3 regions of the Thalassotalea sediminis genome follow, and region 2 is predicted to be linked to each of the others. Evidence: predicted binding sites of a transcription regulator. Region 2 holds the regulator's gene; each other region holds the start of a gene.
The links. The regulator sigma-54, encoded in region 2, starts transcription at its own class of promoters, with help from an activator protein. The targets are predictions, from matches to a motif close to GTTGGCACGNNNNTNGNNT.
Positions count from the first base shown of each region.

Region 1: a site for sigma-54 is predicted at 1,378-1,396, ahead of QUE09_RS04615 (PEP-CTERM sorting domain-containing protein). Genes of this name have one in related genera too.
Region 3: a site for sigma-54 is predicted at 3,313-3,331, ahead of QUE09_RS16035 (BON domain-containing protein). Genes of this name have one in related genera too.

Region 1 is NZ_AP027361.1:1,023,159-1,033,477, forward strand. It holds gene dinB (DNA polymerase IV) at 1-264, shown strand, start outside; gene QUE09_RS04615 (PEP-CTERM sorting domain-containing protein) at 414-1,337, opposite strand; gene ahpC (alkyl hydroperoxide reductase subunit C) at 1,546-2,109, opposite strand; gene katG (catalase/peroxidase HPI) at 2,336-4,549, opposite strand; gene QUE09_RS04630 (hydrogen peroxide-inducible genes activator) at 4,809-5,711, shown strand; gene QUE09_RS04635 (BACON domain-containing protein) at 6,027-8,015, opposite strand; gene QUE09_RS04640 (regulatory protein RecX) at 8,211-8,648, shown strand; gene alaS (alanine--tRNA ligase) at 8,682-10,319, shown strand, end outside.
Region 2 is NZ_AP027361.1:3,191,497-3,201,815, reverse strand. It holds gene QUE09_RS14655 (M16 family metallopeptidase) at 1-436, shown strand, start outside; gene yjgA (ribosome biogenesis factor YjgA) at 531-1,049, opposite strand; gene pmbA (metalloprotease PmbA) at 1,150-2,493, shown strand; gene mgtE (magnesium transporter) at 2,521-3,879, opposite strand; gene QUE09_RS14635 (HPr family phosphocarrier protein) at 4,126-4,401, opposite strand; gene rapZ (RNase adapter RapZ) at 4,530-5,384, opposite strand; gene ptsN (PTS IIA-like nitrogen regulatory protein PtsN) at 5,400-5,855, opposite strand; gene hpf (ribosome hibernation promoting factor) at 5,881-6,168, opposite strand; gene QUE09_RS14615 (RNA polymerase factor sigma-54) at 6,193-7,701, opposite strand; gene lptB (LPS export ABC transporter ATP-binding protein) at 7,756-8,487, opposite strand; gene lptA (lipopolysaccharide transport periplasmic protein LptA) at 8,484-8,942, opposite strand; gene lptC (LPS export ABC transporter periplasmic protein LptC) at 8,974-9,540, opposite strand; gene kdsC (3-deoxy-manno-octulosonate-8-phosphatase KdsC) at 9,537-10,085, opposite strand; gene QUE09_RS14590 (KpsF/GutQ family sugar-phosphate isomerase) at 10,085-10,319, opposite strand, start outside.
Region 3 is NZ_AP027361.1:3,522,976-3,533,294, forward strand. It holds gene envZ (two-component system sensor histidine kinase EnvZ) at 1-1,173, opposite strand, end outside; gene ompR (osmolarity response regulator transcription factor OmpR) at 1,180-1,905, opposite strand; gene QUE09_RS16025 (hypothetical protein) at 2,265-2,660, shown strand; gene QUE09_RS16030 (hypothetical protein) at 2,629-3,099, opposite strand; gene QUE09_RS16035 (BON domain-containing protein) at 3,368-3,940, shown strand; gene QUE09_RS16040 (sigma-54 interaction domain-containing protein) at 4,028-5,359, opposite strand; gene QUE09_RS16045 (hypothetical protein) at 5,537-6,019, shown strand; gene nhaA (Na+/H+ antiporter NhaA) at 6,114-7,475, shown strand; gene QUE09_RS16055 (Dps family protein) at 7,673-8,143, shown strand; gene QUE09_RS16060 (xanthine dehydrogenase family protein molybdopterin-binding subunit) at 8,231-10,319, opposite strand, start outside.

The DNA.
Region 1 (10,319 bases), 1.7 Mb from region 2:
CCTAAGTTAATTAAGCGTTCAAGTCGATATATTGAGGAACGCGGTATTAGTAAGATCGGTGTTAAAATTAAATTTAGTGATTTTCAGCAAACGACAAAAGAAATGCAATTAGAAGGCATAGAGCCACGTGCTTTTAATTTATTACTTGAAGAGGCAATACAGCGAGGACATGGCAAGTCGGTTAGGCTTCTAGGTGTTCACGTTGGTTTAAATTCTAAGAAAAGTGATGAAGTACATCAACAATTTGAATTTGAATTGAGTTGAACGTGTCACTTTGAGTGTTTTTAGTCTACTACACCAAGTCGTTTAATGATGACATATTAAAATCGTGGATAACAAGTGCAGGTTATGTGAGTTAATAATAAGCATACCCGAGCGCAGGTAATATACACTCGGGTATTAGTAGTTCACGTTTAGCTATTACGTAATGATCTAAATGTTAAACCTATTAATGCTAAAGAAAGTAGCAAAATTGAGCTTGGTTCAGGTACTTCAGTTGCCGCAGGATCTCTCGCCCATATGTTGATATGTACTGGTTCCTTATCACCAATATCTGCACCAAAGAAATGTACAGGAAAGTCTCCCATACCAAATGTGCCACCTAGAACATAAGGAGTATTGAAATTAACATAGTTTGGATCATTTTTGTCAGTATTAACAAGTTCAAAGATTTCTTTAAAGTCAAAATCATATACAGCAAATTTTGACGCTGTATTTACTGAAAAGGCTAAATGATCAAACGTTGCTTCTCCTAATAAACTTTGTGCTTGGTCAATAACATCGAGCTTAGTGGCTAATTCCCACGTACCTACTGTATTGTTAGGACATGTTTGTAAAAACCAATTATCGCAATCATAATTAAACGTTAAGGTTAATAGATCACCGATATCTAATGTAATGGCTTCTTGTTTACCTGCTTCAGCATAATAGGTTTCATTATTGTCGTCAGTATCCCAGACGGTTTTACCTAGATGAATCCAACCTGGATCGGTAGCATTACCATCATTGTCTAGGTCTTGTAGGTCTTCTTGTTCGATAAACTCCATTCCGGAGAAAAAGCCATTTTGACCATTTAATAAACCATCACCTAGTTCACCTATATTGTTGTATGTATAAGGGTCAAATAAACCATCTGCTACCCAATCAACTGTATCAAATACACCACGACAATCAGAGGCATTAAAGTTATAGCCGTTTAATAAATTGTCGTTACTATCTAATGTTTCGATTCTATCGAGCGCAAAACTTTCAGTGCTACAGTCCTTCATATGCCCGGCATTGGCATTGAGCGTAAATGCCAATAGTGCTAATGAGCATACTTTAATCAGTTGTTTCATAAAACATTCCTTTTGTATGATTGTACTATTACCCCCTCTTACGCATGAACCGTGCCATAACTTAGTCTCTTGTTTTATATATATATTTAATTTTGTCTATTGATTGTGTTGTAAAATATTTTGACACTTATTTTTCACTTATGGTGGAAAAATAACAATAAAAAAGGAGCTCATTGAGCTCCTTTAACTATGCCGGTTAACTTATCTCTTAGATCTTGCCTACCAAGTCTAAGCTAGGTGTTAATGTTGCTTCACCTTGTTCCCAAGCTGCAGGACATACTTCACCGTCGTTTTCTCTTACGTATTGTGCTGCTTTAACATTACGCACCATGTCTTTCGCGCTTCGGCCGATACCACCAGCGTGAATGTGTGCAACTTGGATGATACCGTCAGGGTCTGCTAAGAAAGTACCACGGTGTGCCATGTGATCTTCTTCAATCATTACATCAAAACCGCGAGTAATGTTGCCCGTTTGGTCGCCAATCATTGGAAATTTGATTTTACCAATCGCGTCTGAAGAATCATGCCATGCTTTGTGAGAGAAGTGTGTGTCTGTTGAAACAGCATATACTTCTACACCTAACTTTTGTAGTTCTTCGTATTGGTTCGCCATATCTTCAAGCTCTGTTGGGCAAACAAAGGTAAAGTCAGCAGGGTAGAATAAAAATATAGACCATTTTCCCTTTACGCTTTCAGATGATACTTCAACGAATTCTCCATTATGAAATGCTTGTGCTGTAAATTCTGGGATTGATTTTCCTATTTGAGCCATGTTGTTTTCCTCGTTATGTCATGAAACTAATGAATTATTTTTGCGTTAAAAGCATGTTTGCTTTTGATGTTGTTATAATAAAAGTAACTAACGTTTATGTATAATTGATTAAAACTATAACTATGTTTAGTTTTTTAGAATAATAAAAAGGGCGCTCATTTTTAAGTCATAAAAAAACCAGTGCTGAGTTACCATATGCACTGGCTTAATCGTTATTTGTTATCGATTATTTTAGGTCAAACCTGTCATGTTGCATGACTTTTACCCAAGCATTGATGAAGTCATTAACAAACTTCTTCTTACCATCTGTTGAGGCATAAACTTCTGCTACAGCACGTAATTCTGAGCTTGAACCGAAGATTAAATCAACAGGTGTTGCTTGCCAAACCACATTGCCAGATTTACGCTCGATACCATTGTAAATACCTGGTTTGTCAGCTTTCTCCCACTCATAGGACATGTCTAATAAGTTAACGAAAAAGTCATTGGTTAGTTGACCCGGTGTTTTAGTAAATACACCGTATTTAGTACCTTGATAGTTGGCATCAAGAACTCGTAAACCACCAACTAATACGGTCATTTCAGGAACGTTAAGTCCAAGCAAATTCGCTTTATCTACTAGCATTTCTGTAGGCGACATATAAGCACTATCTGAATAGTAATTACGGAAGCCGTCAGCATCAGGTTCTAGGTAGTTAAACGAATCAACATCTGTTTGTGCTTGTGTTGCATCAACACGACCTGGAGTAAATGGCACTGTGACTTTAACGCCTGCATCAGCAGCTGCTTTCTCAATAGCTGCTGCGCCACCTAGTACAATAATGTCTGCTAGAGAAACCTTTCTGCTTGAACGCTTGTTAAATGCAGCTTGCACGTCTTTAAGTTTAGTAATTACTTTTTTAAGCTCAACTGGATTATTCGCTGTCCAGTTAATTTGCGGTTCTAAGGCGATACGTGCACCATTTGCGCCACCACGCATATCGGTAACACGGTGACTAGAAGCCGCAGACCAAGCCGTTCTAATAAGTTCTTGCGTTGATAAACCATTGTCTAAGATCTTACCTTTTAACTTATCAACACTTTTACTCGAAATGGTTTTTCCTTTGTGCTTAGGTAACGGGTCTTGCCATAGCAAAACCTCTTCTGGCACTTCATCGCCCAAATAACGAGCACGAGGCCCCATGTCACGGTGAGTTAATTTGAACCAAGCTTTGGCAAATGCTAATTCATATTCTTTAGGATCTTTTCTGAAACGTTCGACAATTTCTCTAAACTCGGGATCTTTCTTTAAAGCGATATCAGTGGTGAACATCATTGGTAAATTCATTTTACCTGGAATGTGTGCATCAGGAGAGATCTTTAGATCATCATTGTCAGGCTTCCACTGTTTACCACCAGAAGGGCTCTTGGTAAGTACCCAGTTGAAGTTCATTAAGTTATCTAAGTAATTGGTTGACCATTGTGTGGGGGTTGCAGTCCAAGCACCTTCTAAGCCACTGGTTGTCGTGTCAGCGCTATGGCCTTTCCCACATTTGTTTTGCCAACCAAAACCTTGTTTTTCAATGTCAGCCGCAGCTGGCTCTTTACCAATACAATCACCGACTTTACGAGCACCATGAGCCTTACCAAACGTATGACCACCAGCAATTAGCGCAACAATTTCTTCATCATTCATTGCCATGCGACCAAATGACATACGAATGTCTTGCGCAGCTAGTAGCGGATCAGGCTTACCATGAGGGCCTTCAGGGTTAACATAGATAAGTCCCATTTCTACAGCAGCTAAAGGACCTTTGAGCTTGCCTTTCATATCACGACGTTCGTCTTTTAACCATGCCGTTTCAGGTCCCCAGTAAACAAGATCTGGTTCCCAATCGTCGGTACGACCGCCAGCAAAACCAAAGGTTTTAAAACCCATTGATTCTAAAGCAACATTACCCGCTAAAACCATTAAATCAGCCCAAGAAATGCTACGACCGTATTTTTGTTTGACAGGCCATAGTAAACGACGAGCTTTGTCTAGGTTGGCGTTATCTGGCCAGCTATTTAATGGATCAAAACGTTGTTGGCCGCCCGCTGCACCACCGCGACCATCATTTACACGATAAACCCCCGCGCTGTGCCAAGCCATACGGATCATTAGCGGACCATAGTGACCCCAATCAGCAGGCCACCATGCTTTAGAGTCTTTTAATGTTGATTCGATGTCTTTTTTAAGGGTTTTCAAGTCAAGCGCAGAAAACGCTTTAGCGTAATCGAAATCACTGCCGTACGGGTTTGATTCAGCGCCATGTTGTCTAAGCGGGCTTAAATTTAGTTGATCAGGCCACCAGAATTGGTTTGTTTTTGCTTCCCCAGATGCATATGCAGTTGGGGAAAGCGTTAGGGTAGATAGCGCAACTGAAATTGCTGCAGCTAATGGTAATGCTTTCTTGAACATTCGATTGTCCTCGTTTTTTTGTGTTGTAGAAAACTTCCTTTAAAGGGTAGTTAGCAATGTAAAAGTTGGATAATTTATTGATTAGAAGACAATATTCAGTTTTATTGAAGCTTGTATTTATCCTTTTATAACAGAAGGTTATATTTAGAATAAGCTTGATAAAATGTTTGTTAAGTATTTGTTCAATAAGTTTTTACTGACAAGCTAATGAATTATTGAATATAATTTTGTTTATGTTCAATTTAATCAATTGATAAAAATGATTTCAATAAAACAGTTGTATTATGCGTTAGCGGTCGAAAAAACCTTACATTTTAAGAAAGCGGCAGAAGCATGCAATGTGTCACAATCAGCGCTGAGTACCGCAATAAGTGAGCTTGAGAAACAACTTGGTGTTGTTATTTTTGAGCGAAATAATAAGCAGGTATTAATTACTGATGATGGCCAGCTAATTCTCAATAAAGCGAAACGGGTTAAGCTTGAGCTTGATGAGTTGATGCAAGTTTCCCAAGTCAACAAACAGCCTTTTAATACCGGGATGTCGATCGGTGTGATTCCAACTATTGGTCCTTATTTGTTACCTAAGGTGCTGCCTGAATTACGTCGACAACACCCTAATTTTAAGCTCAAAATAATGGAAGAACAATCGCACGTACTTGTTGATTTAGTGCGTACTGGCGAATTAGACGCCGCTATTTTGGCACTACCATTTCCAATTGATGGATTAATGAAGTTTGATTTTTGGCAAGAAGACTTTTATTGGGTAAGCCATAAGGATGAATGTCCGAGTCAAATGCAAGAGATTACCAGTGAAGAATTAGCGCTTGATAAGTTGATGCTTTTAAAAGAAGGGCATTGCCTTAAAGATCATGCATTAGCTGCGTGTAAGTTTCGAGAGCAAAAACAAAACACTGAATTTGATTCAGCGAGTCTACATACGTTAGTACAGATGGTTGCGGGTAAACTTGGTACGACTCTGGTACCTCAAATGGCGCTTGATCAATTAATACATGATGAATCTGAGCTGCGTGCGATTCATTTAAATGAGCCAGGGCCACATCGAACGATATCTTTGATAACAAGACCAAATTATGTACGTACAAATGAGATTATATTGCTAAAAACTTTATTCCACGAGCAATTACTTACCAAATGCCAATAGTTAAGTTCATTTTTTTAGATTGTTATCGTGAATTTAATCAAATTTACCAAACATGATGGTTTAGCCATAATAACAGCCAGATAAGTGAAGAGGAGATAACAATGAGAAAATTACTTAATCAAATTATGGCAAATTTCGATAATAGCAAAAAAGATACAATAGAATTCAGCTGTAACTATTCAAACAACTATTATGGTGATCAAATTTGCTTAGTCAAACATAGTAACTAAAAGCTATTCGAATTCATTACATTTAAAAAGGGCTAATTTATAGCCCTTTTTACTACACGCTAACTCATTAAAATAGAGCATTAACTTAATGAGCGTTAATAATCTCTAACTGATTTTCACTTGCGATATACATAATCATACGTATATCGTCAGCTGAAAGTACAGAACGGGTTGGTTGGTTTCCTTCAGTAACAACAGTCTTGCTTATTTGTTGCTGCTGGTAAGCATTAATTAAAAAGCCTTCGTTAGGATCAAAGCGAATATAGTAAGGCTGGTTACTTTGTGATTTAACTAACTCAAGCGTCGTATTGTCTTCTGCCTGTGGCAATAACCCCTGGTCAGTAAAGTTTGTACCATCAAAACTAATCCATTCGCTTGTTGGGCTTATCGCATAGATCCCTAGTTCATTATCATCAACAATAAAGCTGCTCACTGATTGATCTTCTGTTAATAAAGACGGGCGATATTGTTGTGATAGAGAGGCTGTTATTGATTGCTCAGCAAAGTCGTTTGCCGTAAGCATATAACGTTTAAATGTTGAGTCAACTATATCAAGTGCATACAAAGACTGTGTATTTTTTGCTTGCTGAACTTGGCTGGTGAAAAACGCATTTTCTGCATCCCAAAATACTCTTTTTAAGTCTGTTGTCGCAAATTCCATTGCTTGTGTCACAACATAATGGCGACCTGAAACGTGAACGAACTGCAAAGGGGAGAATTCAATATCACTGTCAGTTAACGTTTTGATGGTATTGGATAATAAATCTATTTTATATCTATGTGTCGTTGTTGATTCAGTACCATCTTCCGCTGTTATTGTTTCTTCTGCGCTTGCAAGTAACGTATTGCCATCAGGTGAAATTACAAGTTGGCTTAACATTGAACTCTCCGGTGAAACAGGCATCGTAGCGATTAAGTCACCCGTGTGAGCATGATAGGTAAGTAACTCATTGTCTTGAGCGAGGTATATATAGGGTAAATATGTTGAAGCAACAATGGCGTTATTATTGGGCGAGATATCATCAATGACAAAGGGATCGCTGTTAGCTGAATCGAGGTAGAAAGAAACATTAATCACTTCTGAAGTGATAGAATTATCAATTTGATTAGCGTCATTTAAGGCATCAACAACGATTGTTGCTTGATGCAAGCCATCGTTTAAGCTCACTGAACCGTCAATTGTAACGGCAAGGCCATTATCAGCTATTGGCGTTAATGTCAGCCAAGATGCGCTCGAAGTTGCCTGCCAATTGCTACCAGAAGGACGATTGGTAGCAATAGTTACTTGTTGTTGCAGTGTAGCTACATTCGCACGCTGAGTGAACGAAAGTCCTTGTCTGCTTGCATATAAATAATGTCTGTCTAATCCTAATGAGACTGGAATTGTCTTTGAATCACCCGTCGTCGTTTCGATGATGGTTAACGTTGTTTGATATAAACCCGATTCATTGAAGTCAGTTAATGCTGCTGTCAACTTAATTTCAGATGTACCCGTTCCAGTGTTTGTATCTACTGATAACCAATCAGCTTCTGCAGACACAGACCAGGTATTATTGCTTTCGCTGGTGATGGTAAGTGATTGAGATGGAATTTCTTCATCGCCCAATGTTGCTTGAAAATCAATTTGGTTTTTATTTGGGCTAAGGTGCCAAATTAATAAAGAAACATCGATGTCATGATGAACGAGATCTTTTTCATTTACATCGCCTGTAGTAAGCCGTAATGTGGTGTTGTAAAGGTCAGGCATGATGTTATCAGCATTGACTAATTTAACCGTGACTACTGCTGAATTTTCGGTGATTTCTTCTGTTGAAAAGTTTAGCCATCCTACTGGTTGAGCATCAGGTGCATACCCAAGCAATAAGCCATTACCAGTATAGTTGACCTTAACTTGCACTGTATCATCTGCAGTTTTTAGCACTTCATGACCAAAATTTATCGATGTAGTGTCAGCAGAAATACTAAAGTTCACTGATGATTTGTCTGCATTTGAACTTTCACCACAGGCTTGAACAATAATAGCTAAAGCGAGCGCAAATGTGGTGCGTATTAGGTGAGTAGAATAATCCTTCATATAGTTCCCTATATTGGTTGGCAGCTTTTTGTTGATCATATCAATTGTTAACAGTATTTTGCGTGATTCTTTAGTCTTTGTAAAAACTTATCACAATTTAAGTGCGAATGAGGATTTTTTATCAAGTTAAAGGTAGAATAGTTAGATGTTTTACACTAAATTGCCTGTGCCGACACTTTATCGACATTACGTAACGTGAATAAAGATATATTACATACTGGTATTGATTTGCTTTCTCGACGTGAGCATTCAGTCAAAGAGCTTAAACAAAAGTTTTTACAACGGGGATACGCGTCCGAAGATTTTTCTGATGTTATCGAGTTTTTGGTTGCTAATCAGTACTTAAGTGAACAGCGATTTACGGAGTCTGTTTTTCGTAATCGGATAAATAAAGGGTACGGTGCAAAATATATTGAACAAGAGTTAATGCAAAAAGGCATTGATAGCACGATGATAAATAATGTAGCAGAAGAAATGTCAGTAGACTGGCAAGAGGTTGCTACTCGAGTTTATGATAAAAAGTTTGGCACAACGCCAATTACAGATGATAAAAATAAAGCGAAAAGAATTAGATTCTTGCAGTATAGAGGCTTTGCCTCACAGGAAATATTTTCGCTGATAAATGAAAGTTAATTCACCAATTTAAATAAAATGTTAGGTATGGCTATGATGAAAACCAGTGCCGGAATAAGAAAGGCATTCTTAGATTTCTTTGCTGCTAAGCAACACCAAATTGTCTCTAGTAGTTCATTGGTACCAGGCAATGATGCTACTTTATTGTTCACAAACGCCGGAATGGTGCAATTTAAAGATGTATTTTTAGGCGCGGATAAAAGAAGTTATAGTCGTGCAACAACATCGCAACGATGTGTTCGCGCGGGTGGAAAACATAACGATTTGGAAAATGTTGGTTACACTGCTCGTCATCACACCTTTTTCGAAATGCTAGGTAACTTTAGTTTTGGTGACTACTTTAAAGAAGAAGCCATTACGTTTGCATGGCAATTTCTAACGGAAGAGCTTGGTTTACCAGCAGAAAAGTTATTAGTTACTATTTATGAGACTGATGATGAAGCATACAGCTTTTGGCATGAAAAAATTGGTGTGCCTCAAGAAAAAATTATTCGTATTGGTGACAAAACAGCGGGTAAAAAATACGAATCAGATAACTTTTGGTCGATGGGCGATACAGGACCATGTGGCCCATGCAGTGAAATCTTTTACGATCACGGTGAAGAGGTATGGGGGGGGCCTCCGGGGTCTCCAGAGGAAGACGGCGATCGATTTATTGAGATTTGGAACTTAGTTTTCATGCAGTATAATCGTCATGAAGACGGTACGATGGAGCCATTGCCTAAACCTTCAGTTGATACTGGTATGGGCCTTGAACGTATATCTGCGATTTTACAAGGTGTTCATAGCAACTATGAAATCGATATTTTTCAGGGATTAATTAAAGACACTGCAGCATTGTTAAATTGCAATGATTTAGAAAACAAATCATTACGCGTAATTGCCGATCATATTCGTTCATGTAGTTTTTTAATTACTGATGGTGTAATGCCATCTAATGAAGGACGAGGATATGTTTTACGCCGTATCATTAGGCGTGCGATCCGACATGGACATAAACTAAATGCACAAGGCCATTTTTTCCATAAATTAGTCGCGTCTTTAATAGTGCAAATGGGGGAAGCCTACCCAGAACTTGTAGAGCAACAAGCAGTACTTGAAAAAATATTACGAATCGAAGAAGAACAGTTTGGTCGTACGCTTGATCGTGGCATGCAATTACTGGAAGACATTTTAAGTAATCTGTCAGGAGACACTGTTAGTGGTGAAGACGTTTTCAAACTGTATGATACATATGGTTTCCCAGCAGACTTAACGGCTGACATTGCACGAGAACGCCAACTCAAAATAGATCAAAACGGATTTGATGTTGCTATGGGACTGCAGCGTGAACGAGCACAACAAGCAAGTCAGTTTGGTACGGACTACAACGAGCAATTAAAATCAGATAAACACACCTCATTTAAAGGCTATACCAACGACGCATTTTCAGCGACTGTGATAGAGTTATTTAATAACGAAGGTCCAACATCTGTTTTAAATGAAGGTGAACAAGGGGTTGTAATTCTCGATAACACACCATTTTATGCTGAGTCAGGTGGCCAAGTTGGCGATACAGGTTTAATTTTAACGGAGCAGGGCGCTTTTGAGGTTGTTGATACAGTTAAAGTAGGCAATGCTTTCGCACATCATGGTATCGCTAAAACGTCAATCAACTTAAATGCGCGTGTT
Region 2 (10,319 bases):
CTATACATATTCACCGTATTCAGCGTTAGTTAATCGCATTGGCACAGGCCTTTGGTATCAAGCTGCTGATATAACGATTGAGTCCACAGGGGCAGCGCTTACCGAAATATTTAATGAAATAGCCTTACTCGCTAAAGAGCCACCTTCGGCTGATGAACTTGCAGGAATACAAAATTACTTAGCGGGTATTTTTGTCTTGCAGAATTCGTCTAGGTCGGCTGTGATTAGTCAATTATCATATGTTGAACGCTATAACCTAACCGAACAATATTTACAGGATTATGTAAAAAGCGTATATGAGGTGACGCCTGAAGAGATCAGTCAAATGGTGAAAAAGTATCTAACACCTGAAAATATGGTACTTGTTACCGTTGGTGATAAAGAGGTATTAACACCACAGCTTAAAGCGGTAGAAGCCTTAGAAGGTTACTGGTAATAGACTTTAATGATGAAAAACGCCTACTTAATAATTGTAGGCGTTTTATAATTGTTCACTCAAAACTATTTGCTATGAAAGTGGATTATTTATTTTAATCGCTTACATACTCTTTAATGTAGTTAAATAAATCACGATGAGATTTACCTGGTTTTTCGGCATTTATTTCTTTACTTGCTTGCCTTACAAGCTGCCTTAATTTTTGACGCTCCATTTGTGGGCAATTTTGCAGCATTTCTTCTATTTTATCATTGCCTTGTGCGATAAGTTCGTCACGTAATTGCTCTAAACGTAAATGACGCGACGTATCTTGTTGATGCTTATTTGCCATAATATCAAGCGCTTGGTTGATATCTGTTAGATCGGTTTCAAGTAAAACTTTACTCATAAACCTTACATGTCGACGTAATGCTTCTGGCTTGTTTTTTATTTTATCCGCTAATGTTAAGGACTCTAAAAGCTCTTCCGTGAAGGGGACCTTTGCGCGTTGAGCTTTAGATAGCTTAACCAACTTCATGGCAAAGTCTTGCATTGCGTGCATTTCACGCTTTATTTCTGTTTTACTTTTATAATCTTCATCGAATTCATCGATATCGTGTTCGTACTGAGGCATAATAACGGAATCATTTAAAATTTTAAGTATTATACAGCAAGCGAGTACTTGCCTCTAGCAGTGAGACCGTTTGGTTGCAACAAAAGAGCTATATCAACGTATGACCGAAATAAAAACTATCCCTGAACAAATGAAACAAGTTGAAAAAACTGTCGCAGATGCCTTAACGTTGGCAAAGTCTCTTGGTGCTGATGGTGCAGAAGTTTCAATGAGTAGGCAACAAGGGTTGAGTGTAACTACACGATTAGGTGATGTTGAAACGGTAGAATTTACCAATGATGGTGCACTCGGTATTACTGTTTATCAGGAAGGCAGAAAAGGTAGTGCTTCGACCGCTGATTTATCTCAAGAGGCATTAAACCAAACAGTACAAGCAGCTGTTAATATTGCGAAATATACCTCTGTTGATGAATGTTCAGGGTTAGCAGATAAAAATTTATTGGCGATGAAGCCACAAGATTTAGATTTATATCACCCAAAAGAACTCAGTACCGAAGAAGCAATAGCGTTAGCAAAAACCTGTGAAAATGCGGCTTTAACATCAGACGAAAAGATCACCAATTCAGATGGTGCGACTTTAGCAAGCTTTGAAGGGTTTAAAGTCTATGGTAATAGTCATGGGCAATTAGTTGGCTACCCAAGTACTCGACACAGTTTAAGTTGTGTCGTTATTGCAACTGATGATGATGAAATGCAACGTGACTATGCATATAGTGTAAGCCGTGATTTCGCTCAGTTAAATTCACCAGAAGCGATTGGCCGAGAAGCTGCTCAAGAAGTACTAGCGCGAATGAATGCGAAAAAGTTACCTACGGGCAAAGTACCTATTATGTTTCGTGCTGATATTGCGAATACTTTCTGGGGGCATTTTATTGCTGCTATTAGTGGTGGAAATTTATATCGTAAATCGTCGTTTCTCTTGGATGCATTAGGCCAGCAAGTTTTCCCTTCGTTTCTAACCATAGAAGAAAAACCTCACCTTTTAAAAGGGTTAGCGAGCAGTGCTTTCGATAGTGAAGGTGTAAAAACTCAGGATACTAACATTATTAAAGATGGTAATTTGGCAACGTATTTACTAACTAGTTACTCGGCTAGAAAACTCGGTATGACAACAACTGGGCATGCAGGCGGTATACACAATTGGCATGTAAGTGCCAATGGCGGAGATTTTAAAGCGATGTTGAAAACCTTAGGTACAGGGTTCTTAGTAACAGAACTAATGGGGCAAGGTGTTAATGTTGTTAATGGTGATTATTCGCGAGGTGCTGCTGGTTTTTGGGTAGAAAATGGCGAAATTGCCTATCCTGTTTCAGAGGTAACTATTGCTGGTAATTTACAGGAGATGTTTAAAAATTTAGTCGCTGTAGGTGATGATTATGACCTAAAAGGGGCTATTAGAACGGGATCAATTATTATTGAACAGATGCAAGTCGCGGGAAATTAATGATTTTTTATATCATATATTATCTGTTTATCGAAGTAATAATGTTGCTGTACCTAAAAATGCAAAGATACCAACAACATCTGTAATTGTGGTAAGGATCACACTACCTGCTAGTGCTGGATCTATGTTCATCCTTTTAAGCATAAGTGGAATTGTAACACCTGCAATTCCCGCGGCGGTCATATTCATTAACATTGCAAAAGCGATAATACCCGCCAAGACAACGTCTTGTTTCCATATACCGACAACGGCGGCAATGAGCAGTGCCCAAATAATACCGTTTAAAAAGCCAATGGCGAGTTCTTTATATAACAATACGCGAGAGTTACTATCGCCAACATGGCCTAAAGCGATACCACGAATTACGAGAGTAAGTGTTTGATTTCCTGCGACACCACCCATGCTTGGTACTAAGGTATTTAGAATTGCTAAGATTGTGAGTTGGCTTAGAATGTCTTCAAACATATTGGAAACAACTACGGCGAGTATCGCTGTAACTAAATTAACGCCTAACCAAATAGACCGGCGTTGAGTACTTTTTAACACAGGGGCAAAGGTATCTGCCTCGTCGTCTAGACCTGCCATACTCATCATCGAGTGTTCTGCTTCTTCACGGATAATATCGACGATATCATCAACTGTAATACGACCTAATAGCCTTCCTTCGTCATCAATTACGGGGGCTGAAAACCAGTCATAGCGCTCAAAGAGTTGCGCTACTTCCGTTTCTGGCATTTCTACATTGACCGCTTCAACATCAGCATGAATCAGTGTTGATATTGATACTTCTGGCTTGGCAGTTACAATTGCTGCAAGTGATACAGCGCCAATAAACTTGTCATTTCTATCAACAACATAGAAGGAATCTGTGGCAACGGGGAGCTCGCCTTTTAAACGTAAATACCTCAATACAACGTCAACGGTTACATCTGGACGTATTGTGATGGTATCTGTATTCATGATACCACCAGCAGTGTCTTCTTCGTAAGATAGTGCCTGCTCAACGCGGCTTCTATCTTGTGAATCCATAGAATTTAGTACTTCGTTGTAAACGGTGTCTGGCAAAGTTCTTAATACTTCAGCAAGATCGTCAACATCCATGCCTTCGGCAACTTCAGCAAGTTTTTCAGGTCGAATATTCTTTAATATTCCTTTACGTACTTCTTCGCTTAATTCTTCGAGTACCTCACCGTGATGATCTGGATCGATAAGTTGCCATAGCACAGCACGGCTTTTAGTAGGAGAGGACTCTAGTAGTAAGGCCAAATCGTAAGCGGGCATGTTTTGCAGCAGCTTTCGGACATAGACAAACATACCACTGCCAAGTGCTTCATTAACTTGCTGTAGGCGTTGTTGACTTTGTTCTTGTTCTGACACTTCCGGCATTATGCGACCCTTTGCCGTTTACATGCTATAAGCATGTAACATAGAAAAACATGAGGCGATGTTTGATTATTATCACCTAGACATCTGAATAATAGTTTATCTCAACTGATTGGTTTTAGCAGCTTTTTTATTAATGTAATCAGTCAATTTAGTTTTTGTGTTTGTTTTTTAAACAATGCGTTCGCAAAATTTAAGGTTATCAAAACATTGAACAGAAAGGATCATAAGGCGTAACTTTTAGATAAGCTACTCTTCTTCATCAAATTTATTGGTAAACAACTGACAAACTTCATCCATCGCTTGTTTTGCGTCGGGTCCATCGGTATGCACGGTAACTGTTTTTCCTTGGCTGCCGGCTAGTAGCATTAACCCCATAATGCTACTAGCATCAACTTGTTTATCGTGAAGCTCTATTGTAACTTTGGCCTCAAATTGTTGTGTAAGTTGCGCTAGTTTAGTTGCTGCACGGGCATGTAAGCCGAGTTTATTGGTAATAACAATGGGGCGTGAAAAATCAGACATCTTTAGTTAACCGTCTCAAGTTTGGTCGTGTATTGTTCATTATAGTAAGCGAAATTTACTAAAAGCTCTCGTATTTAATGGACTTAAAGAAACTTTATTACACAATGAACAACATGCCTAATAATGAATTATGTTGTTGGTACTTTTAAGTCACGGTGGCGTGCCTGTACGTCTTTTCTTTCTTTTTTTAAATTTGCAGCAAGTAATTCAGCAATATAAACGGAACGATGTTTTCCGCCAGTACAGCCTACCGCAATGGTAATATAGCTGCGATTATTTCGTTCAAGGTGAGGCAACCATGTCATCATGAAGCTGTTTATTTGCCATATAAACTTAGTAACAATGGGTTGGCTGGCAAGAAAATCTCTAACTGGTTGATCTAACCCTGTAAATGGCTTAAGTTCTTTCTCCCAAAAAGGGTTTGGTAAGAAACGAGCATCGAACACAAAGTCAGCGTCTTTTGGTAATCCATGTTTAAAACCAAAGGATTCAAACACCACGACCATAGAACCACTTTTTTTCCCTAGCACTCTTTCTCTGATCAAATCAGCGAGCTGGTGTGGTGTTAACTGACTGGTATTAATATACAAGTTGGCGCGAGCAGCAATGGGTTCTAATAACTTTTTCTCAAGTGTCATTGCTTGGTCTAGCGCGATATTTTGGCGTATAAGTGGGTGTAAGCGACGAGTTTCGCTAAAACGCTTAATAAGATCACCATCATCAGCGTCTAGGTATACAATAGATAACTCAACAGCACTGGGTAAGTAATCTAATATTTCTGGCACATCTGTCGGTTCTGCAGGTAAATTCCTGACGTCTAAACTTACCGCTACGGTTTCATAATCATTGATCACGGTATGCGTCAATGCGGGTAGCAAATTAACGGGAATATTATCTACACAGTAGTAGCCTAAGTCTTCCAAAACGCGCAATGCGACCGTTTTTCCAGAGCCGGAGCGGCCACTTACAATGGTAAGTTTCATTGATGAAATCCTAGGTTAGTGAGCAGCAGATTTGAGAAGTTGATATAACTCATGACTGTTATCGCACTTGCGTACTTGCTTACACATTTTCTTGTCGCTAAATACTTGTGCAATACTTTGTAATGTCGATAAATGTTGTTGGCATTGATCTTCTGGCACGAATAGGGCGATAAATATGTCAACGGGACGATTATCAATGGCATCAAACTCTATTGGCGCTTGAGCTGTGGCAATAACAATCATAACTTTATCGGTAGAGGTTAAACGTCCATGTGGAATAGCAATACCATTGCCAATACCGGTCGACCCCATTTTTTCTCTTAGCATCAAACTCTCTAATAAGTTGTAGGTACTTACTTGATCGTTTGTCTCTGCGGCTTTGCTACAAAGAAGTTCAAGAATACGTTTTTTGCTTGTAGCCTCGACTGCACATAACGTGCAGTCTTCTTTAATGATGTCGGTAAAATTCATAGTGGATATTAGTAATCAATAAATCTTAGTGTTGATTAATTTTTCCCTTGTATTTAAGTATTTGTTTATCGAGCTTATTTACCAGGGAGTCTATGGATGCGTACATGTCGTCGTTTTCCGCTTTAGCATGCACTTCAGTGCCATTTAAATGCACAGTTGCTTCTGCAATTTGGCTAAGTTTTTCAACGGTTAATACGACATATACGTTATTAATATGATCGAAATGTCGCTCTAACTTAGCAAATTTTTTGTTCACGATGTCACGCATTGGGGTAGTAATTTCAACATGATGTCCGGCAAGATTAATTTGCATAAGCTGTATCCTTCTACTAGAGAGTTAAAGTAAACTTTTACGTTGGTTAGACGGAGGAATACTTAGCGATTCTCGATACTTAGCTATAGTCCGTCTGGCAACATTGATTCCCTGTTCAGCCAATAGTTCAGCCATTTTACTGTCACTAAGAGGCTTTGCAGGTACTTCGGCAGCTACAAGCTTTTTAATTAAAGCGCGTATAGCTGTTGAAGAACATTCTCCACCATTTTCTGTACTGACATGGCTGGAGAAAAAATACTTAAGTTCAAAAATTCCACGTGGTGTATGCATATATTTTTGTGTAGTAACACGTGAAATCGTTGATTCATGCATATCTACTGCTTCGGCAATATCATTCAGAACCATAGGACGCATAGCTTCGGGCCCATGTTCAAAAAAACCTTGTTGTCTTTGCACAATGCAGTTTGATACTTTTAATAGGGTATCGTTTCGGCTTTCTAAACTCTTAATAAACCATTTTGCTTCTTGTAAATTTGAACGAATAAATTGACTATCATTCGAATTTTTCATTGACCGAGCCATAGAAGCATATTGCTGGTTAACCGCTAGTTTAGGCGCAGTATCAGGGTTTAGCTCTACAACCCAACGACCATTTTTCTTTTCAACAGAAACATCAGGTATTACATACTGATCATCACTTTGAATAACAGAATCACCAGGGCGAGGATCTAATGATTGAATTAACCGAATAACTTCACGTAATTGATCTTCTTTTAAACGTGTTTTACGCATGATTTGTCGATAATCACGGTTACCAAGTAAATCAATATATTCATTAATCACGATCTTACTTTCGTTAACCCAAGGGGTATCTTTATCAAACTGGTTTAACTGTATCGTTAAACATTCTGCAATTGAACGCGCACCAACACCTATAGGGTCAAACATATTTATACGTTTTAAGACCGCTTCTACTTCATCTAATTCAACGTCATCGACGCCAACAGACTCTAGGATTTCTTCAGTTGTAACCGTTAAATATCCAGCGTCGTCAATGGCATCAATAATTGCCATTGCAATGGCTTCATCGGTTTCAGAAAATGGGGTTAATTTCATTTGCCAACGCAAATGATCTTGAATGGAGTCTGTGGTTTCACCTTGATAAACAAAATCATCTGAGGCAGGGGCGGCACCAGTATTAGATACACCAGCACTGTAACTTTCGTCCCAAGTCGTATCAATATTAAGCTCTTCAGGAATGTCTGATTTATCCATCGCTTCAGTGGTGCTGATTTCATCAACGGTTGGTGTTGAATCTTCCGAGCCATCACTAGTATTATTTATTGTCTCGTCATTAGTTTTTGCGGAAAAGGCTTCTTCTAAGTTATCGGGTTGGTTATCGTCTGAAGACGAAGCAGATTCGTCCACCTCTAATAAAGGATTACTTTCTAATGCCTCTTGAATTTCTTGTTGTAGATCCAAGGTGGACAACTGCAATAACTTTATCGCCTGCTGGAGTTGCGGCGTCATTGTAAGTTGTTGTCCAATTCGGAGTTGCAGACTTGGGCGCATTAATTACTTCTTATCCTTTCAAGTAAATCTTATTTTTTCTAAAGCATATCATAACTATAACGTGAATTGTTCACCGAGGTATACATCTCTTACCTGCTGATTTGCAAGGATTTGATCTGCATCACCTTGGGCGATTAATTCACCATGACTAACAATGTAAGCATGCTCACAAACATCGAGTGTCTCTCTAACGTTATGGTCGGTTATTAATATGCCAATGCCTTTATTTTTTAAGTGTAGAATAATTTTTTTTATATCACCTACAGAAATTGGGTCAACGCCAGCAAATGGTTCATCTAACAATATAAATTTTGGGTCAGCTGCAAGTGCTCTGGCAATTTCAACACGACGACGTTCACCACCAGATAGGCTCATGCCTAAATTTTCGGTAATGTGCCCTATGTTAAATTCTTCTACTAAATGTTCTAACTTCTCTTCTCGTTCTATGTCTGTTAATTCTTTTCTTGTTTGCAATATTGCCATGATATTTTCGTAAACGGTTAACTTACGAAAGATCGAGGCCTCTTGTGGTAAGTATCCTATACCTCGGCGCGCACGTTCATGCATAGGTAACAGTGTAAGGTCTTCGTCATTTAACGTTATTGTACCTTTATCGTTATTTACTAACCCAACAATCATGTAAAATGACGTGGTTTTTCCTGCACCATTTGGACCAAGTAAACCTACAATTTGCCCTGCGTTAACTTCCAAACCAACATTTTTAACTACCATACGCCCTTTATAGGACTTAGCCAAGTTAGCGGCACTTAATTTTGCATTGCTCATTTATTCTTTTTTTCCAGGTGCTTAGGCTGTAATACCGTTTTAACGCGCTGATCATCTTCACCATTAGCTAATACTTGCTCGGTAATAAAGTTGTAAGTAATAACACTACCGTTTACTTTACTGCCTTCTTGACGGAGCTCCGCATCACCTGAGATAGTAACGGTATTCTTAGCAGGCTCATACTTAATTTCATTCGCCTGTAAATAAATGGGGGTACCATCTTCAAGTGTTTGCTTAAACGTAGCGGGTTTTCCTTTTGCTATATAGGTTTTTGTATCTGTATCTGATGCTGTGATAACTTGCACAAGATCAGCTTTTATTATCAGTGAACCTTGTTTAATTACAACATTGTCGATATAGCTAAATATTTTGTTTTTTAGATCCGCTGCTTGTCTCGTTGCATCAATACTAATTTCTTGTTTTAAATCAATTTCAGCGGCATAAATGCTAGCCATACTACTAACATATAAGCTTACAAATAAAACACTAGTGTGTAGACGGTTGATAAATAGTTTGTTCATGTTGTGTGAGAGTTACCTGTTTCGTGTTTAAGTCTATTATTAAGCCAGTGCCTTGCATAGCAAAATCTACACCTTTGATTCTTATGCTGTTCTCGGAGCTAATAATATTAGTATTTAGGTCAAGCTCTAAATACTTTCCATGAATTTCTCTAATTAAACTGTTTTCATCCGTTGAAATTAATAATACTTTGTTTTCCAGTTTTACTCGATTGCTGTTATAAAGTGTGCCTTCATTGGCGCTTATTTTCCAGGGAGCGTCGCTATCTTTTGGGTATAACGTATATTTAGGAAACTCAAAATGTGTGACCGCTAATTCACTGTAATGTTCCATACGCGACGCATCGATGCGATACGTTAATAGTCCTTTTTGCGAAAAAGCTTCACTTTTTAAGGATTCCGCAATGAAGTCCGGCGTAATGTTGTTTTCTACCACTTGGATATCTTCCTGTTTTGTGTGATGCCATTCAAGAATGCTATAGGCTGTGACCGTCAAGACAAAGAATAATAAGGAAAATATCTGGGTGCGACTCATATACTTGCGCCTTTGGCAAACTTTAACGTATTTTGACTTTGCATGAATAAATCACAAACTTCACGAACTGCTCCAAAGCCTCCATGGGTATATGTAGTATAGTCGGCAATAGCTAAAATACTTGGGTGAGCATCTTTTACTGCGATACTTAAGCCAACATAACTCATACACTCAAAATCTGGCATGTCATCACCAATATAAGCAACCTGTTCAGGAACAAGCGATAGGCTGGCTATCATGTCTTTTAATGTTGGCAGTTTGTTTTCTTGCCCTTGTACGATATGTTTGACGTTAAGTGCAGACATTCTTGTTTGCACTATATTAGATTGTCTTCCAGTGATAACGGCAACATCAACGCCACTTGCGCCAAGCGCTTTAATACCATAACCGTCTTTAGTGTGAAAAGCCTTGAGTTCTTCGCCGTCATTGCCAAGATAAATACGTCCATCAGAGAATACGCCGTCGATATCACACACAAACAATTTTATTTTTTTCGCTTTTTCAAAGACTGAAGCAGGTACATCGCCATATAAGGTATTCACCATTAAAGTACTCCCGATTTCAATAAGTCGTGCATATTCATCGCGCCAATGGGGGCGTTGTGTTGGTCAACAATAATTAAGCCATTAATTTTCTTATCTTCCATAACTTTAAGAGCTTCAGCAGCTAACATATCTTTTGACGCCGTTGTAGGAGCTTTCGTCATCACTGTCGCGATTTCATCGCTGTGAATATCTACTCTTGCGTCTAATATGCGACGTAAATCACCATCGGTAAAT
Region 3 (10,319 bases), 330 kb from region 2:
CTCTGTACCTCGGGCTTTATCTCCCTGCGTAAAAGGCTGAAACAAGCGATCAATATCATCTTCAGGTATTCCTGGCCCAGTATCACAAACCGCTAAGAACACATGTTGATTGGTTTTTTCCATTCCTGATTTTATAAGAATATCACCATCACTATAACGCAATGCATTTTGAATAAGATTAGAAAGTACGCGTTTTATAGCAACATAGCGCACAGGTACCTTTGGAATTTCGCCCGCTTTAAACGTGATAGCTCTATCAACGATTGATTCAGCCTGCACAACTTCGCCAATTAACACATTTAAGTCCGTAGGCTCCATCATGTCTTTACTGTCATGGCGAATATAATCTATAAATTGATCAATGATGGTATTCATATCATCAATATCGCCTTCAATGCCCTCTTTAAGAAATTCATCTTCTTTAGACATCATCTCTGTTGCTAGCCGAATTCGTGTCAGTGGTGTACGTAAATCATGTGAAATACCCGCCATAAGCAAGTTTCGATCTTCCTCTAATTGCTTAATCCCTTTAGACATATGGTTAAAGGCTTGGGTTACCGCAACAATTTCAGTCGTGCCATGTTCATTAAGAGGTTCAGGGAATTCGCCTCTACCAACTTGATGTGCTGCAGATTGCAGAGCCCTTAATGGGCGGTTTAGTTGCCTAACAACAAGCCAGCCCCCCATTACACTCAAACCGCCTAAGATCATGAGTACGATGACTAATGGCGTATAATTCGCTTCTTCTAAGCTATTAAGTGGAATTTTGACCCAGTATTCTGGCGCCTGTGGTGGCCTAACCCAATATAGAAAGTCTTCTTCTTGAGTAAACCTAACTTCGGCAGGTCCACCCAGTAAATTTGACATATTACGTGACGAAATTTCTTTATAAATAGCGCCTCTCAGCCCTTGTTCAAGTGCATCCTCTTCAGTGTAGACGTTGATACCCGTTTCTTGTTGAAAGGCCTTTACCATACTTGCACTTAAAACAGGTTCGTCTACTTCAATAAAAATTACACGAATTTGCTTAGCCAGTAATTGCTCTATTTGATCTGAGTTTGGTTGTAAAATATAAACCATGATTGAACCAAGCGTAATAGCCTGGTTAATAAGTAACAATATACCAATCAATAAAATGGTTTGCCCAAAAGCACTACGTGGCAAAATTCTCATAAAGTACTAAGCTACAGCTTTACCCTCTGGCACAAATACATACCCAAGACCCCAAACAGTTTGTATATATCTCGGTTTTGCTGGATCTTCTTCAAGCATACGACGTAGTCGAGAAACCTGAACATCAATACTACGTTCTAACGCTGAGTAGTCTCTTCCCCTCGCTAAATTCATCAACTTATCTCGTGATAACGGCTCTCTTGGGTGAGTGATCAATGCTTTCAATACAGCAAATTCACCACTGGTCAATGGCATATTGATATCACCTTTGCTCATCTCTCTCGTGGCTAAATTTAATGAATATTCGCCAAACTCAACAATGTTCTCTTCTTGTGAAGGAGCACCAGGCGCTTCGGTTACGCGTCTTCTTAATACTGCTTTAATACGGGCCAATAACTCTCGTGGGTTAAACGGTTTAGGCATATAATCGTCGGCACCAAGTTCTAAACCGATAATTCTATCAACCTCATCTCCTTTGGCTGTAAGCATCACAATTGGAATATCATTGTTATTTTGTCGTAGTCGACGACAGATTGATAACCCATCCTCACCCGGTAGCATCAAATCTAATACTAATAAATGAAAGTTTTCTCGCTCCAATAAGCGATCCATTTGTTCTGCATTTGCAGCACTGCGAACAACAAAACTTTGCTCTACTAAATAACGCTCTAACAAAGCACGTAAACGCATATCGTCATCTACGACTAAAACTTTCGGTGTTTCTTGTCCCATACCCTCACCATTCTTATAATTTTTGACTACGACTACTATAAGCTATTCATTGTAAATATGATAAAGGAAGTATGTGTCAAATCTCCTCGATTTGTTACAAATTATTAAACTTTTTTTTTCAATATAGGCAAAGACTTATTACAAATAGTTCTATGTTATCGTGATTCAAACAGAATTTGCCTATTTGTTAACCCTTCATCATTCAACACAGAACCCTATAACTTATTAAATTGCTTTATTTCATGTCTGTATAACTTTTACAATTTTACCTATCATTAACATGATTAAGTGCTACGTATATAAACGCGTTCGAAAATTTTTGTATTTTTTATCTACGAAAAACGAGGTAGAATAAAAACATGAAAGTTTGGCGATATGTTTTTAGAGCCCCTCGTCGGGTTGTGTCAATCAAACGACGAAAACACACCACGCAATTGAAGCGTCAGCTGGTGCTCGTTAAGTACGCACTTGCGCAAGAAAAAAAAGAAACGCATGAAATGCTCTCTACCTACAAAAGATATACGCGACGCCAAGCTTCTAGCGAAGAAATGAAAATTGCAAACAAGCAATTTTTAGATGTACTTAAAGGGCTAGGGATTGGCGTTTTTGCAGTATTGCCTTTCGCACCATTAACAATTCCCATTGCCATCAAACTTGGGAAATGGGTTGGTGTTGATATTTTACCAAGTTCGTTTAGTGAGCAACAACTGCGCAAACAAACCGTTATTTCAGATAAGAAATCGCTTGATCCGTAACGCAATGGGTAAATGATTTTTGCCTGTCTGCCTTTGATAACTTTGCAATTGCCTGCCTGACTAACTTTTGTTTTACTTTTCTATCTTCCTCAGGCATGCCCTTTAACTGTTCATGAAAGCATCCAATCAAACCAAAATTAAGCGCTGTATCTGAATTAGGCAATTCACCCTTTAAACAATCAGCGAGTTTTAAAGCAAGTTCATTTCTACCCATTTCTGTGACTAATTGTTTAACACTAGGTTGACTCGCATCAATATTACGCGCCTTATTACAACCAAAAAACATATCCGCAACAGCAACTACGGGTAACAGTTCTTCATGCTGCTGCTGAAACTTTTCTTTAAGCCATTTATCATAATCAACCGCTGATTCTTGTGCACAAACAACGAAAGAGATCGCACAACAAAACGAGAAAAGATACATCTTTTGTAATTTCAAATTAAGCTCTCTAACTATCTACTTGATGCCTTAAGTGTACTCTATTTATCATAATATCATTAGTACTTTTCCGGGGTTTCTTAAAAACGTCAGTTGTAATTACTAACTAACTACCATCAGCTTCGTACAACGATTTTTTTCAAAATTGCTTGTAATAATTTCAAAAAAAACCAAATCACAAAATAAAAATCAAATTATTTCAATAAGTTAAAGGTTGGCATATTCATCGCTTGGTAGTGATTGATTTGTTAATTGAGATCAAGGAGAAATGATGAAATATTTATCAAGTGCATTATTAATCGCAACAACATTAACCCTAGCGCCAGTAAATGCTAACGAAAACGAATGGACTAAAGAAGCTAAAGACGCTTGGATTGACGGAAAAGCAGAGGCGGTTCTTTTATTTAATGGCAATTTAGACTCGTTCGATATTAATACGGATGTTCATAAGTCTACCGTAACGTTAACAGGTCAAGTCACGTCCGATGTTGATCGTAAACTTGCAGAGGAATTAGTTTTAGGTGTCGAAGGTGTCTCTGCTGTTGACAACCAATTAACAGTTTTGAAAGAAAAAGACAGTACATCAACAATTTCAAAGCAAACAGATCAAGCAATGAGCACGATGGTTGATACTAAAATTGCTGTGGTATTGAAATCACGTTATCTGCTTGATACGGATATTGATGGTACTAACATTAATGTCGACGTAAATGATGGCCGTGTTTCTTTGACCGGTGAGGTCGGTTCTAAATCCGAAAAAACATTGGTCATTCAAATGGCAAAAAATCTTGATGACGTCGTTTCGGTTTCTGAAGAATTAAGCATTGCAACAGCTTCTTAACAGCAAACGATAAATAATTAGAAAAAGAGCCTTGTTTAATACAAGGCTCTTTTATTGTTCAACATTATAAGTGCAATATGTAAACTATTAATCATCTTCATATTTTTCTAATTTGTTGTACAAGGTTTTCACACTAATATCTAAAAGTTTAGCGGTATCACTTTTATTACCTTGTTGTTGTTCGAGCGTATTTAAAATCGCTTGTTTCTCAACTTCTGCTAATGGAATACCTGTTGGCACAGATAATTCGTTTTCACCGTCCTGCAACGGATCTTCAAGCATGATATGTTCAGCATCAATGACATCAATAGACATAATGTAAGCGCGTTCAATAGTATGCTTTAACTCTCTGACATTCCCTGGCCAATGGTATTGACTAATTTTGTTCATTGCCTCAGTCGATAACTGCTTACCAAACCCTGCACTAGCATTTTTGTATGCTAAAAAATGTTTTGCGAGGCCTTCTATATCCGAAGAACGACTTCTTAATGGGGGTACATGTAATAAAAATTGCGCTAAACGAAAATAAAGATCTTCGCGAAACGTGCCTTGAGCAACAGATTGCGCTAAATCGCGATTGGTTGCTGCGACAATACGAACATCTGCTTTTAGTACCTTGTTACTGCCTACAGGGCTATAATCACCCGTTTCCAATACTCTTAGTAACTGTACTTGCAACTCTTCTGGCATTTCAGTCACTTCATCAAGAAATAACGTACCACCTTTTGCTTCGGTAAAAAAACCTTGCCGAGCATCCACAGCTCCCGTAAATGCGCCTTTAACATGACCAAACAAATCACTTGTTGCTAAGTCTTTTGATAAAGCACCGCAATTAACAGCAACAAATGGGTTTTCTGCACGTTCACTCGCATTATGCACGGTATGAGCGACGAGCTCTTTACCAACGCCACTTTCACCTACTACTAAAATGCTAGTATCAAACGTTGCAACCTTACGTAAACTGCGATAAAGCTTTTTCATTGCTCTAGAAGAACCGTAAAGTAAGCCAAATTGATCTAACTCGCTAGATTCAACTTTTCTAGATGTCTCTGAAGATTGTTTGTGTTCGCAAATAATCTCATCGAGCACATCTGCAAGGTACTCACTGTTAAACGGTGCGCGATAATGATAGGCAGCAGATCTAACAACGGCTTTATCTAAAAGTGGGTTTGGGACTCCCTCACTCAAAAAAATAAAATCTATCTCTGGATAAAATTGATTTTCACGTAACGCATCGAAATGTTGTTGTTCAAACCTATTTACTTCAATTATCGCGAGATCCGGCGATTGATTTAATGAATCAATCCAATTTTCTTGTTCTGATTCAATAACTTTAACGTTTTTCTCTAAAGATAAGTTGGCGATAAGCTGTTGATATTTTACGTTATCAACACTCACTAAGGCCGAAGGATAAGCCATGCGTAATTTCCGTGTATTGTTCTATTGTCAAAGTTACAAAGTAGCCCTGTAAAAAATACCGAGCTTCGTCTGAAAAATATTTCCCATTACATCACAAATGGCTTGATACAAGGGGCTTATAGATTGGCATATAACTTGGTTGTTGTCATGTATTGTCGTTTAAATAGGTAGTTTATCGTGACCAGATATATAGATACACCTCATCAATATGGAGATTTAGCGCTTGTTCAACAAGCGATACAAACATGCCAAGAAGAAATTGAGCAGTGTCTTTCAACGCAATATCAGCTTGTTAATACGAGCCTTTCTGTTGATTTTACAGAGTTACTTGATATTCGACTCAACGCACTGTCTATTTTAAATCATATAATGATGGAACAAAGTCCAAAAATTCGTCAAGACTTTAAGGGAGCCTGCTCGGTGTCAGCCGATGATTATAAAGTAAAGGACGAAAACAATGCCAAACCAGCGCAAGCTATTACACAAATGCTTGAGAGCACTAAGCAAACTATCGAGTTGTTAAACAATATTCGCCGCTATACTAAAGACACGTTGATCAAAGATAATTTGGCAGGTATTAGCAATCAATTATCTCTTTCCTATCAACAATTAAAGCAATGTAAACAATCACTAAAACACAAAGAGGTTAGTAAAACATGATGGTTAGTCCTGTCATAACTGGCAAGATTATTAAATGTGCCGTTTAGCATATTTAAATTCATCAAATTCACTTCAATTTCAGGTATGTTAATAAATGAAAATTAATATTAAAGAACAAGAACGTGAGCGCATGCCGTTAGAGAAAAACTTTGCGCGTATTATTTCACCTTTACAAAACTTCTTGTTAAGTCAATCATCTGCGGGCTTATTGTTACTCATTGCTACATTCATTGCTTTATTAATGGCAAATACTCAGTGGCATGAAACTTATCTCTGGCTAACTGAATATCCAATTGGCTTTATTTGGGGCGATACAACCGTCATGCACTCTAGTGTTGATTGGGTTAATGAAGGCCTTATTGTCTTTTTCTTTTTTTTACTCGGGCTGGAAATTAAATACCAAGTCTTGGCAGGTGAATTGCAAGAAACAAAAAGCTCTATGTTGGCAATTTTTATGGCGTTAGGTGGCATGATTGTCCCTGCTATTGTTTATCTTGCAACGATGGCATTCATGGGAGGTGATCATTGGCAAGGTTGGGGGATCCCCATGGCTACAGATACCGCCTTTGCCATTGGTCTTCTTGTTTTACTTGGCACACGAGTTCCCCCTTCAGTACTCGTACTTATTACGGCACTCGCTATTGTAGATGATATGGGCGCTGTACTTATTATCAGTCTTTTTTATACCGATAGCGTTTCACTATTACAATTGAGCTACGGTGCTTGCACCCTCGCAGTGATGATCCTAGCAAACGTGTTTGGCGTTCGCTGGGTATGGTTTTACTTATTTTCAGGACTCGTACTGTGGTGGTTTGTTTCTCACTCAGGCGTTCATGCAACCACTGCAGGTATCCTTGCGGCACTTACAGTTCCAGCAAAACCTTATGCTGATACCCACTGGTTTGCCAAAAATATGGAACGCTTAGTAAATCACTTTAAGAAAATAGACGATAAGAAAACCACAATATTAGAACAACAAAAGCAACACGATTTAGCTGAAGTTGCCGAAGATATCGCGAAAACAGCGACAACACCAGTACAACGTTGGCAAAGTAAACTAAGCAAGCCCATTAGTCTATTGGTGCTTCCGTTATTTGCGCTCTTAAATGCCGGTGTTGTTTTACCTGACGACGCTCCTTCGATGGCTACTGCAACCGTATTTTGGGCTTCAATGTTGGGGTTGTTTATTGGTAAACCTTTAGGGATCTTCTGTTTTGCCTATGCCGCAATAAAATTTGGCCTTGCTAACAGGCCTAGTGATATGTACTGGCGAGATATCGTTGCAACGGGGTGTTTTGCAGGGATTGGTTTTACCATGTCACTCTTTATCGCCAACCTTGCATTTGTCGGTTCAGAAGCATCACTCGCTCATGCAAAACTAGGTATTTTAGCGGGCTCACTCTTATCTGCTTTAATAGGTTTTGGCTTATTTTACAGTAAACACACAAAGCAATAATGTTTTTCGAATTAAAGACAAATAAACGGTAAGTAATTTTTACCATCGTATTGAAAAATATTACATGCTTTATTCAAAAAATTGGTGCATACGAACACTTTTAAAATACAAGAAGCTGAATATTAAAGATTTTTTACTTATGGCATAGCACCTGCTTTATCAGTATGAATCATTTAACACTGTAAGGAGTTACCTTTATGTCAATTGATATTGGTATTACACATCAATCTCGCCAACAAGTGGCTAATCAATTAAATGCGCTTTTAGCAGATACGTACACTCTATATTTACAAAGTCACAACTTCCATTGGAATGTTACAGGCCCTAAGTTTCGCGAACTGCATTTGATGTTTGAGGAGCACTATGTAGAGCTTGCTGAGGCTGTAGATGAAATAGCTGAACGTATACGTACGCTAGGATTTCCCGCTCCAGGCACTTATAAAGCGTTTGCTTCCTTAACTAATGTTACTGAACCACAAGATACGCCCGATGCTGAGGGTATGTTAACAACGCTATTAACAAACCATGAAACCTTAGTAAAAACCTGTCGACATGCTTTAAGAGAAGCACAAGAAGTCGACGATGAATCCTCTATTGCTTTGATTTCTGATCGAATGCGCGTTCACGAGAAAACAGCGTGGATGCTGCGAGCGATGACACAGCATTAACCCACCAAGCGCTTAAAATCGCGCCATTAACAAATAAAAAGCCAGTCTCGATGTGACTGGCTTTTCTATTAGGCAGATAAAAATATACTAAATAGACATAGGCTTAAAAGGTATGTCTCTATATCGTTTACCAGAAGCAGCAAATACAGCATTACTTAACGCAGGAGCAAAAGGTGCAACTCCTGGTTCACCTAAACCAGTTGATTTATGTGTTGAGTCAACAATATGAACATGTACCACAGGCATTTCATGTATACGTGTCACAGGGTAGTCGTGAAAATTAGAGTTAACAACTGCGCCATCTCTAAATGTAACTTCTGTTCGTAGAGCAAGTCCCATCCCCATAACCACTGCGCCTTCCATTTGCGCGGTTGCTCCATTTACATTTAACACTTGTCCACAATCAATAGCAGAATCCACTTGAAGTACTTTAATATCATCGCCATTAACTTCAACTCTTACTGCCATTGCAACATAGCTATGAAAGCTAAAATGCACCGCTAAACCAATGGCCTGATTTTTAGGTAACTTATCTCGTTCAAACCAACCCGCTTTTTTAGCTGCTAAATTAAGCACATGTCTAGAGCGTGATGCCTGTTCTTGCTGCTCTGGGTTTGCGTTATTGTCATAAAGTTGATTAAGATAAGTTAGTGGATCTTTTCCTGCTAAATGAGCTAACTCATCAGTAAATGTACTGAATGAAAACCCATAAAATATTGCATAAACGGCTCTATACCAGCCAATACGAGTATGCGCTTTAGCTTCGCCACTTTCACTACGGAAGTTTTCAATACCATAAGGATAATTGTCTACGGCATAAAAATCGCCATCTCCTGGGCGCTCTTGTGCAGGATTAAACAAGGTACCTATCGCTGGAAAAGCGACGCGATGCAACCAGCCTGAGATATTACCTTCATCATCTATACCGGCTTCAATATGCTGAGCATTTATTGAGTGATAATATCCTGTTTTAGTGTCTTCTTCTCGTGTCCATGTAAGTTGCACAGGCGCCTTAATTTGCTGAGAAATAGCGGCAGCTTCTTGCACATAGTCACATTTGAATTTACGCCCAAAAGCACCACCAGACATAGTTACATGCACATCAATATCTTTAGCTTCACGCTTTAAATACTGCGCAAGAACTTTCTGAATATCAGCTGGGCTTTGCGTAGCTGCCCATACCTCACAACTATCCTCTTGCACCCAGACAACACTTGCATTCGGCTCCATAGGTGCATGTACTAAATGCCCACCGGTATAAGTTGCTTTTAGTGTTTTTACCGCATTGGCTAATCCAGCTTTTAAATCGCCACGCTCTGTTACCAATTTTGCTGGCGATTCAACATTTTTAACCAATTGTGCTTTATATTGTTTAGTATCATAGTGGGCGTTGTCACCTAAATCCCATTCAACGTTAAGTTTTTTAACGGCTTGTTGAGCTGTCCAGCTATTATCAGCAACAACGGCAACACCACCTATAGAACCATAAGGTATTGGTAAACGATCAATAACAACAACATCACTAACACCTTTGATTGCTTTTGCAGCGCTGTCATCTAATGATTTAAGCTTTCCTCCAAGCACGGGACAATGAACAATAGCGGCATACTTTAAGCCAGGTAACTTTGTATCTACGCCATAAGTTAACTGACCCTTTATGATCTTTTCTATATTCTGGTTTGGAATAAACTTACCAATGTAATTAAAATCTTTTTTCTCTTTAAGTGCAGGCTTTTCTGGTACTGATTGATTAGCAGCCAGGCTAGCGAGTTGACCAAAAGATAACTTTTTACCAGTAGATTTATGCACGACATAATGGTTTTGCGCAGTACAGGTTGCGGGCTCTACGCCCCACACTTTAGCGGCGGCTGCAATGAGCATTAATTTAGCACTCGCGCCAGCTTCTCGCATAGGTGTTAGCATCACGCGAATACTCGCTGACCCCCCTGTTGCCTGTGGACCAAATTTTTCCTCATTACCATCAGCCTGTTTAACGGTAACTCTTTGCCAATCTGCTTCCATCTCATCGGCAACTGCTGCAGGTAATGCGGTATTAATACCTTGGCCCATTTCACAACGCCCACAATAAATCACCACATCTCCATTATCTTGAAGATGAACAAAAGCGTTGGGATTAAATGTTGATTCTTGCGCTGTATTACCTAGCGTTGCAGCT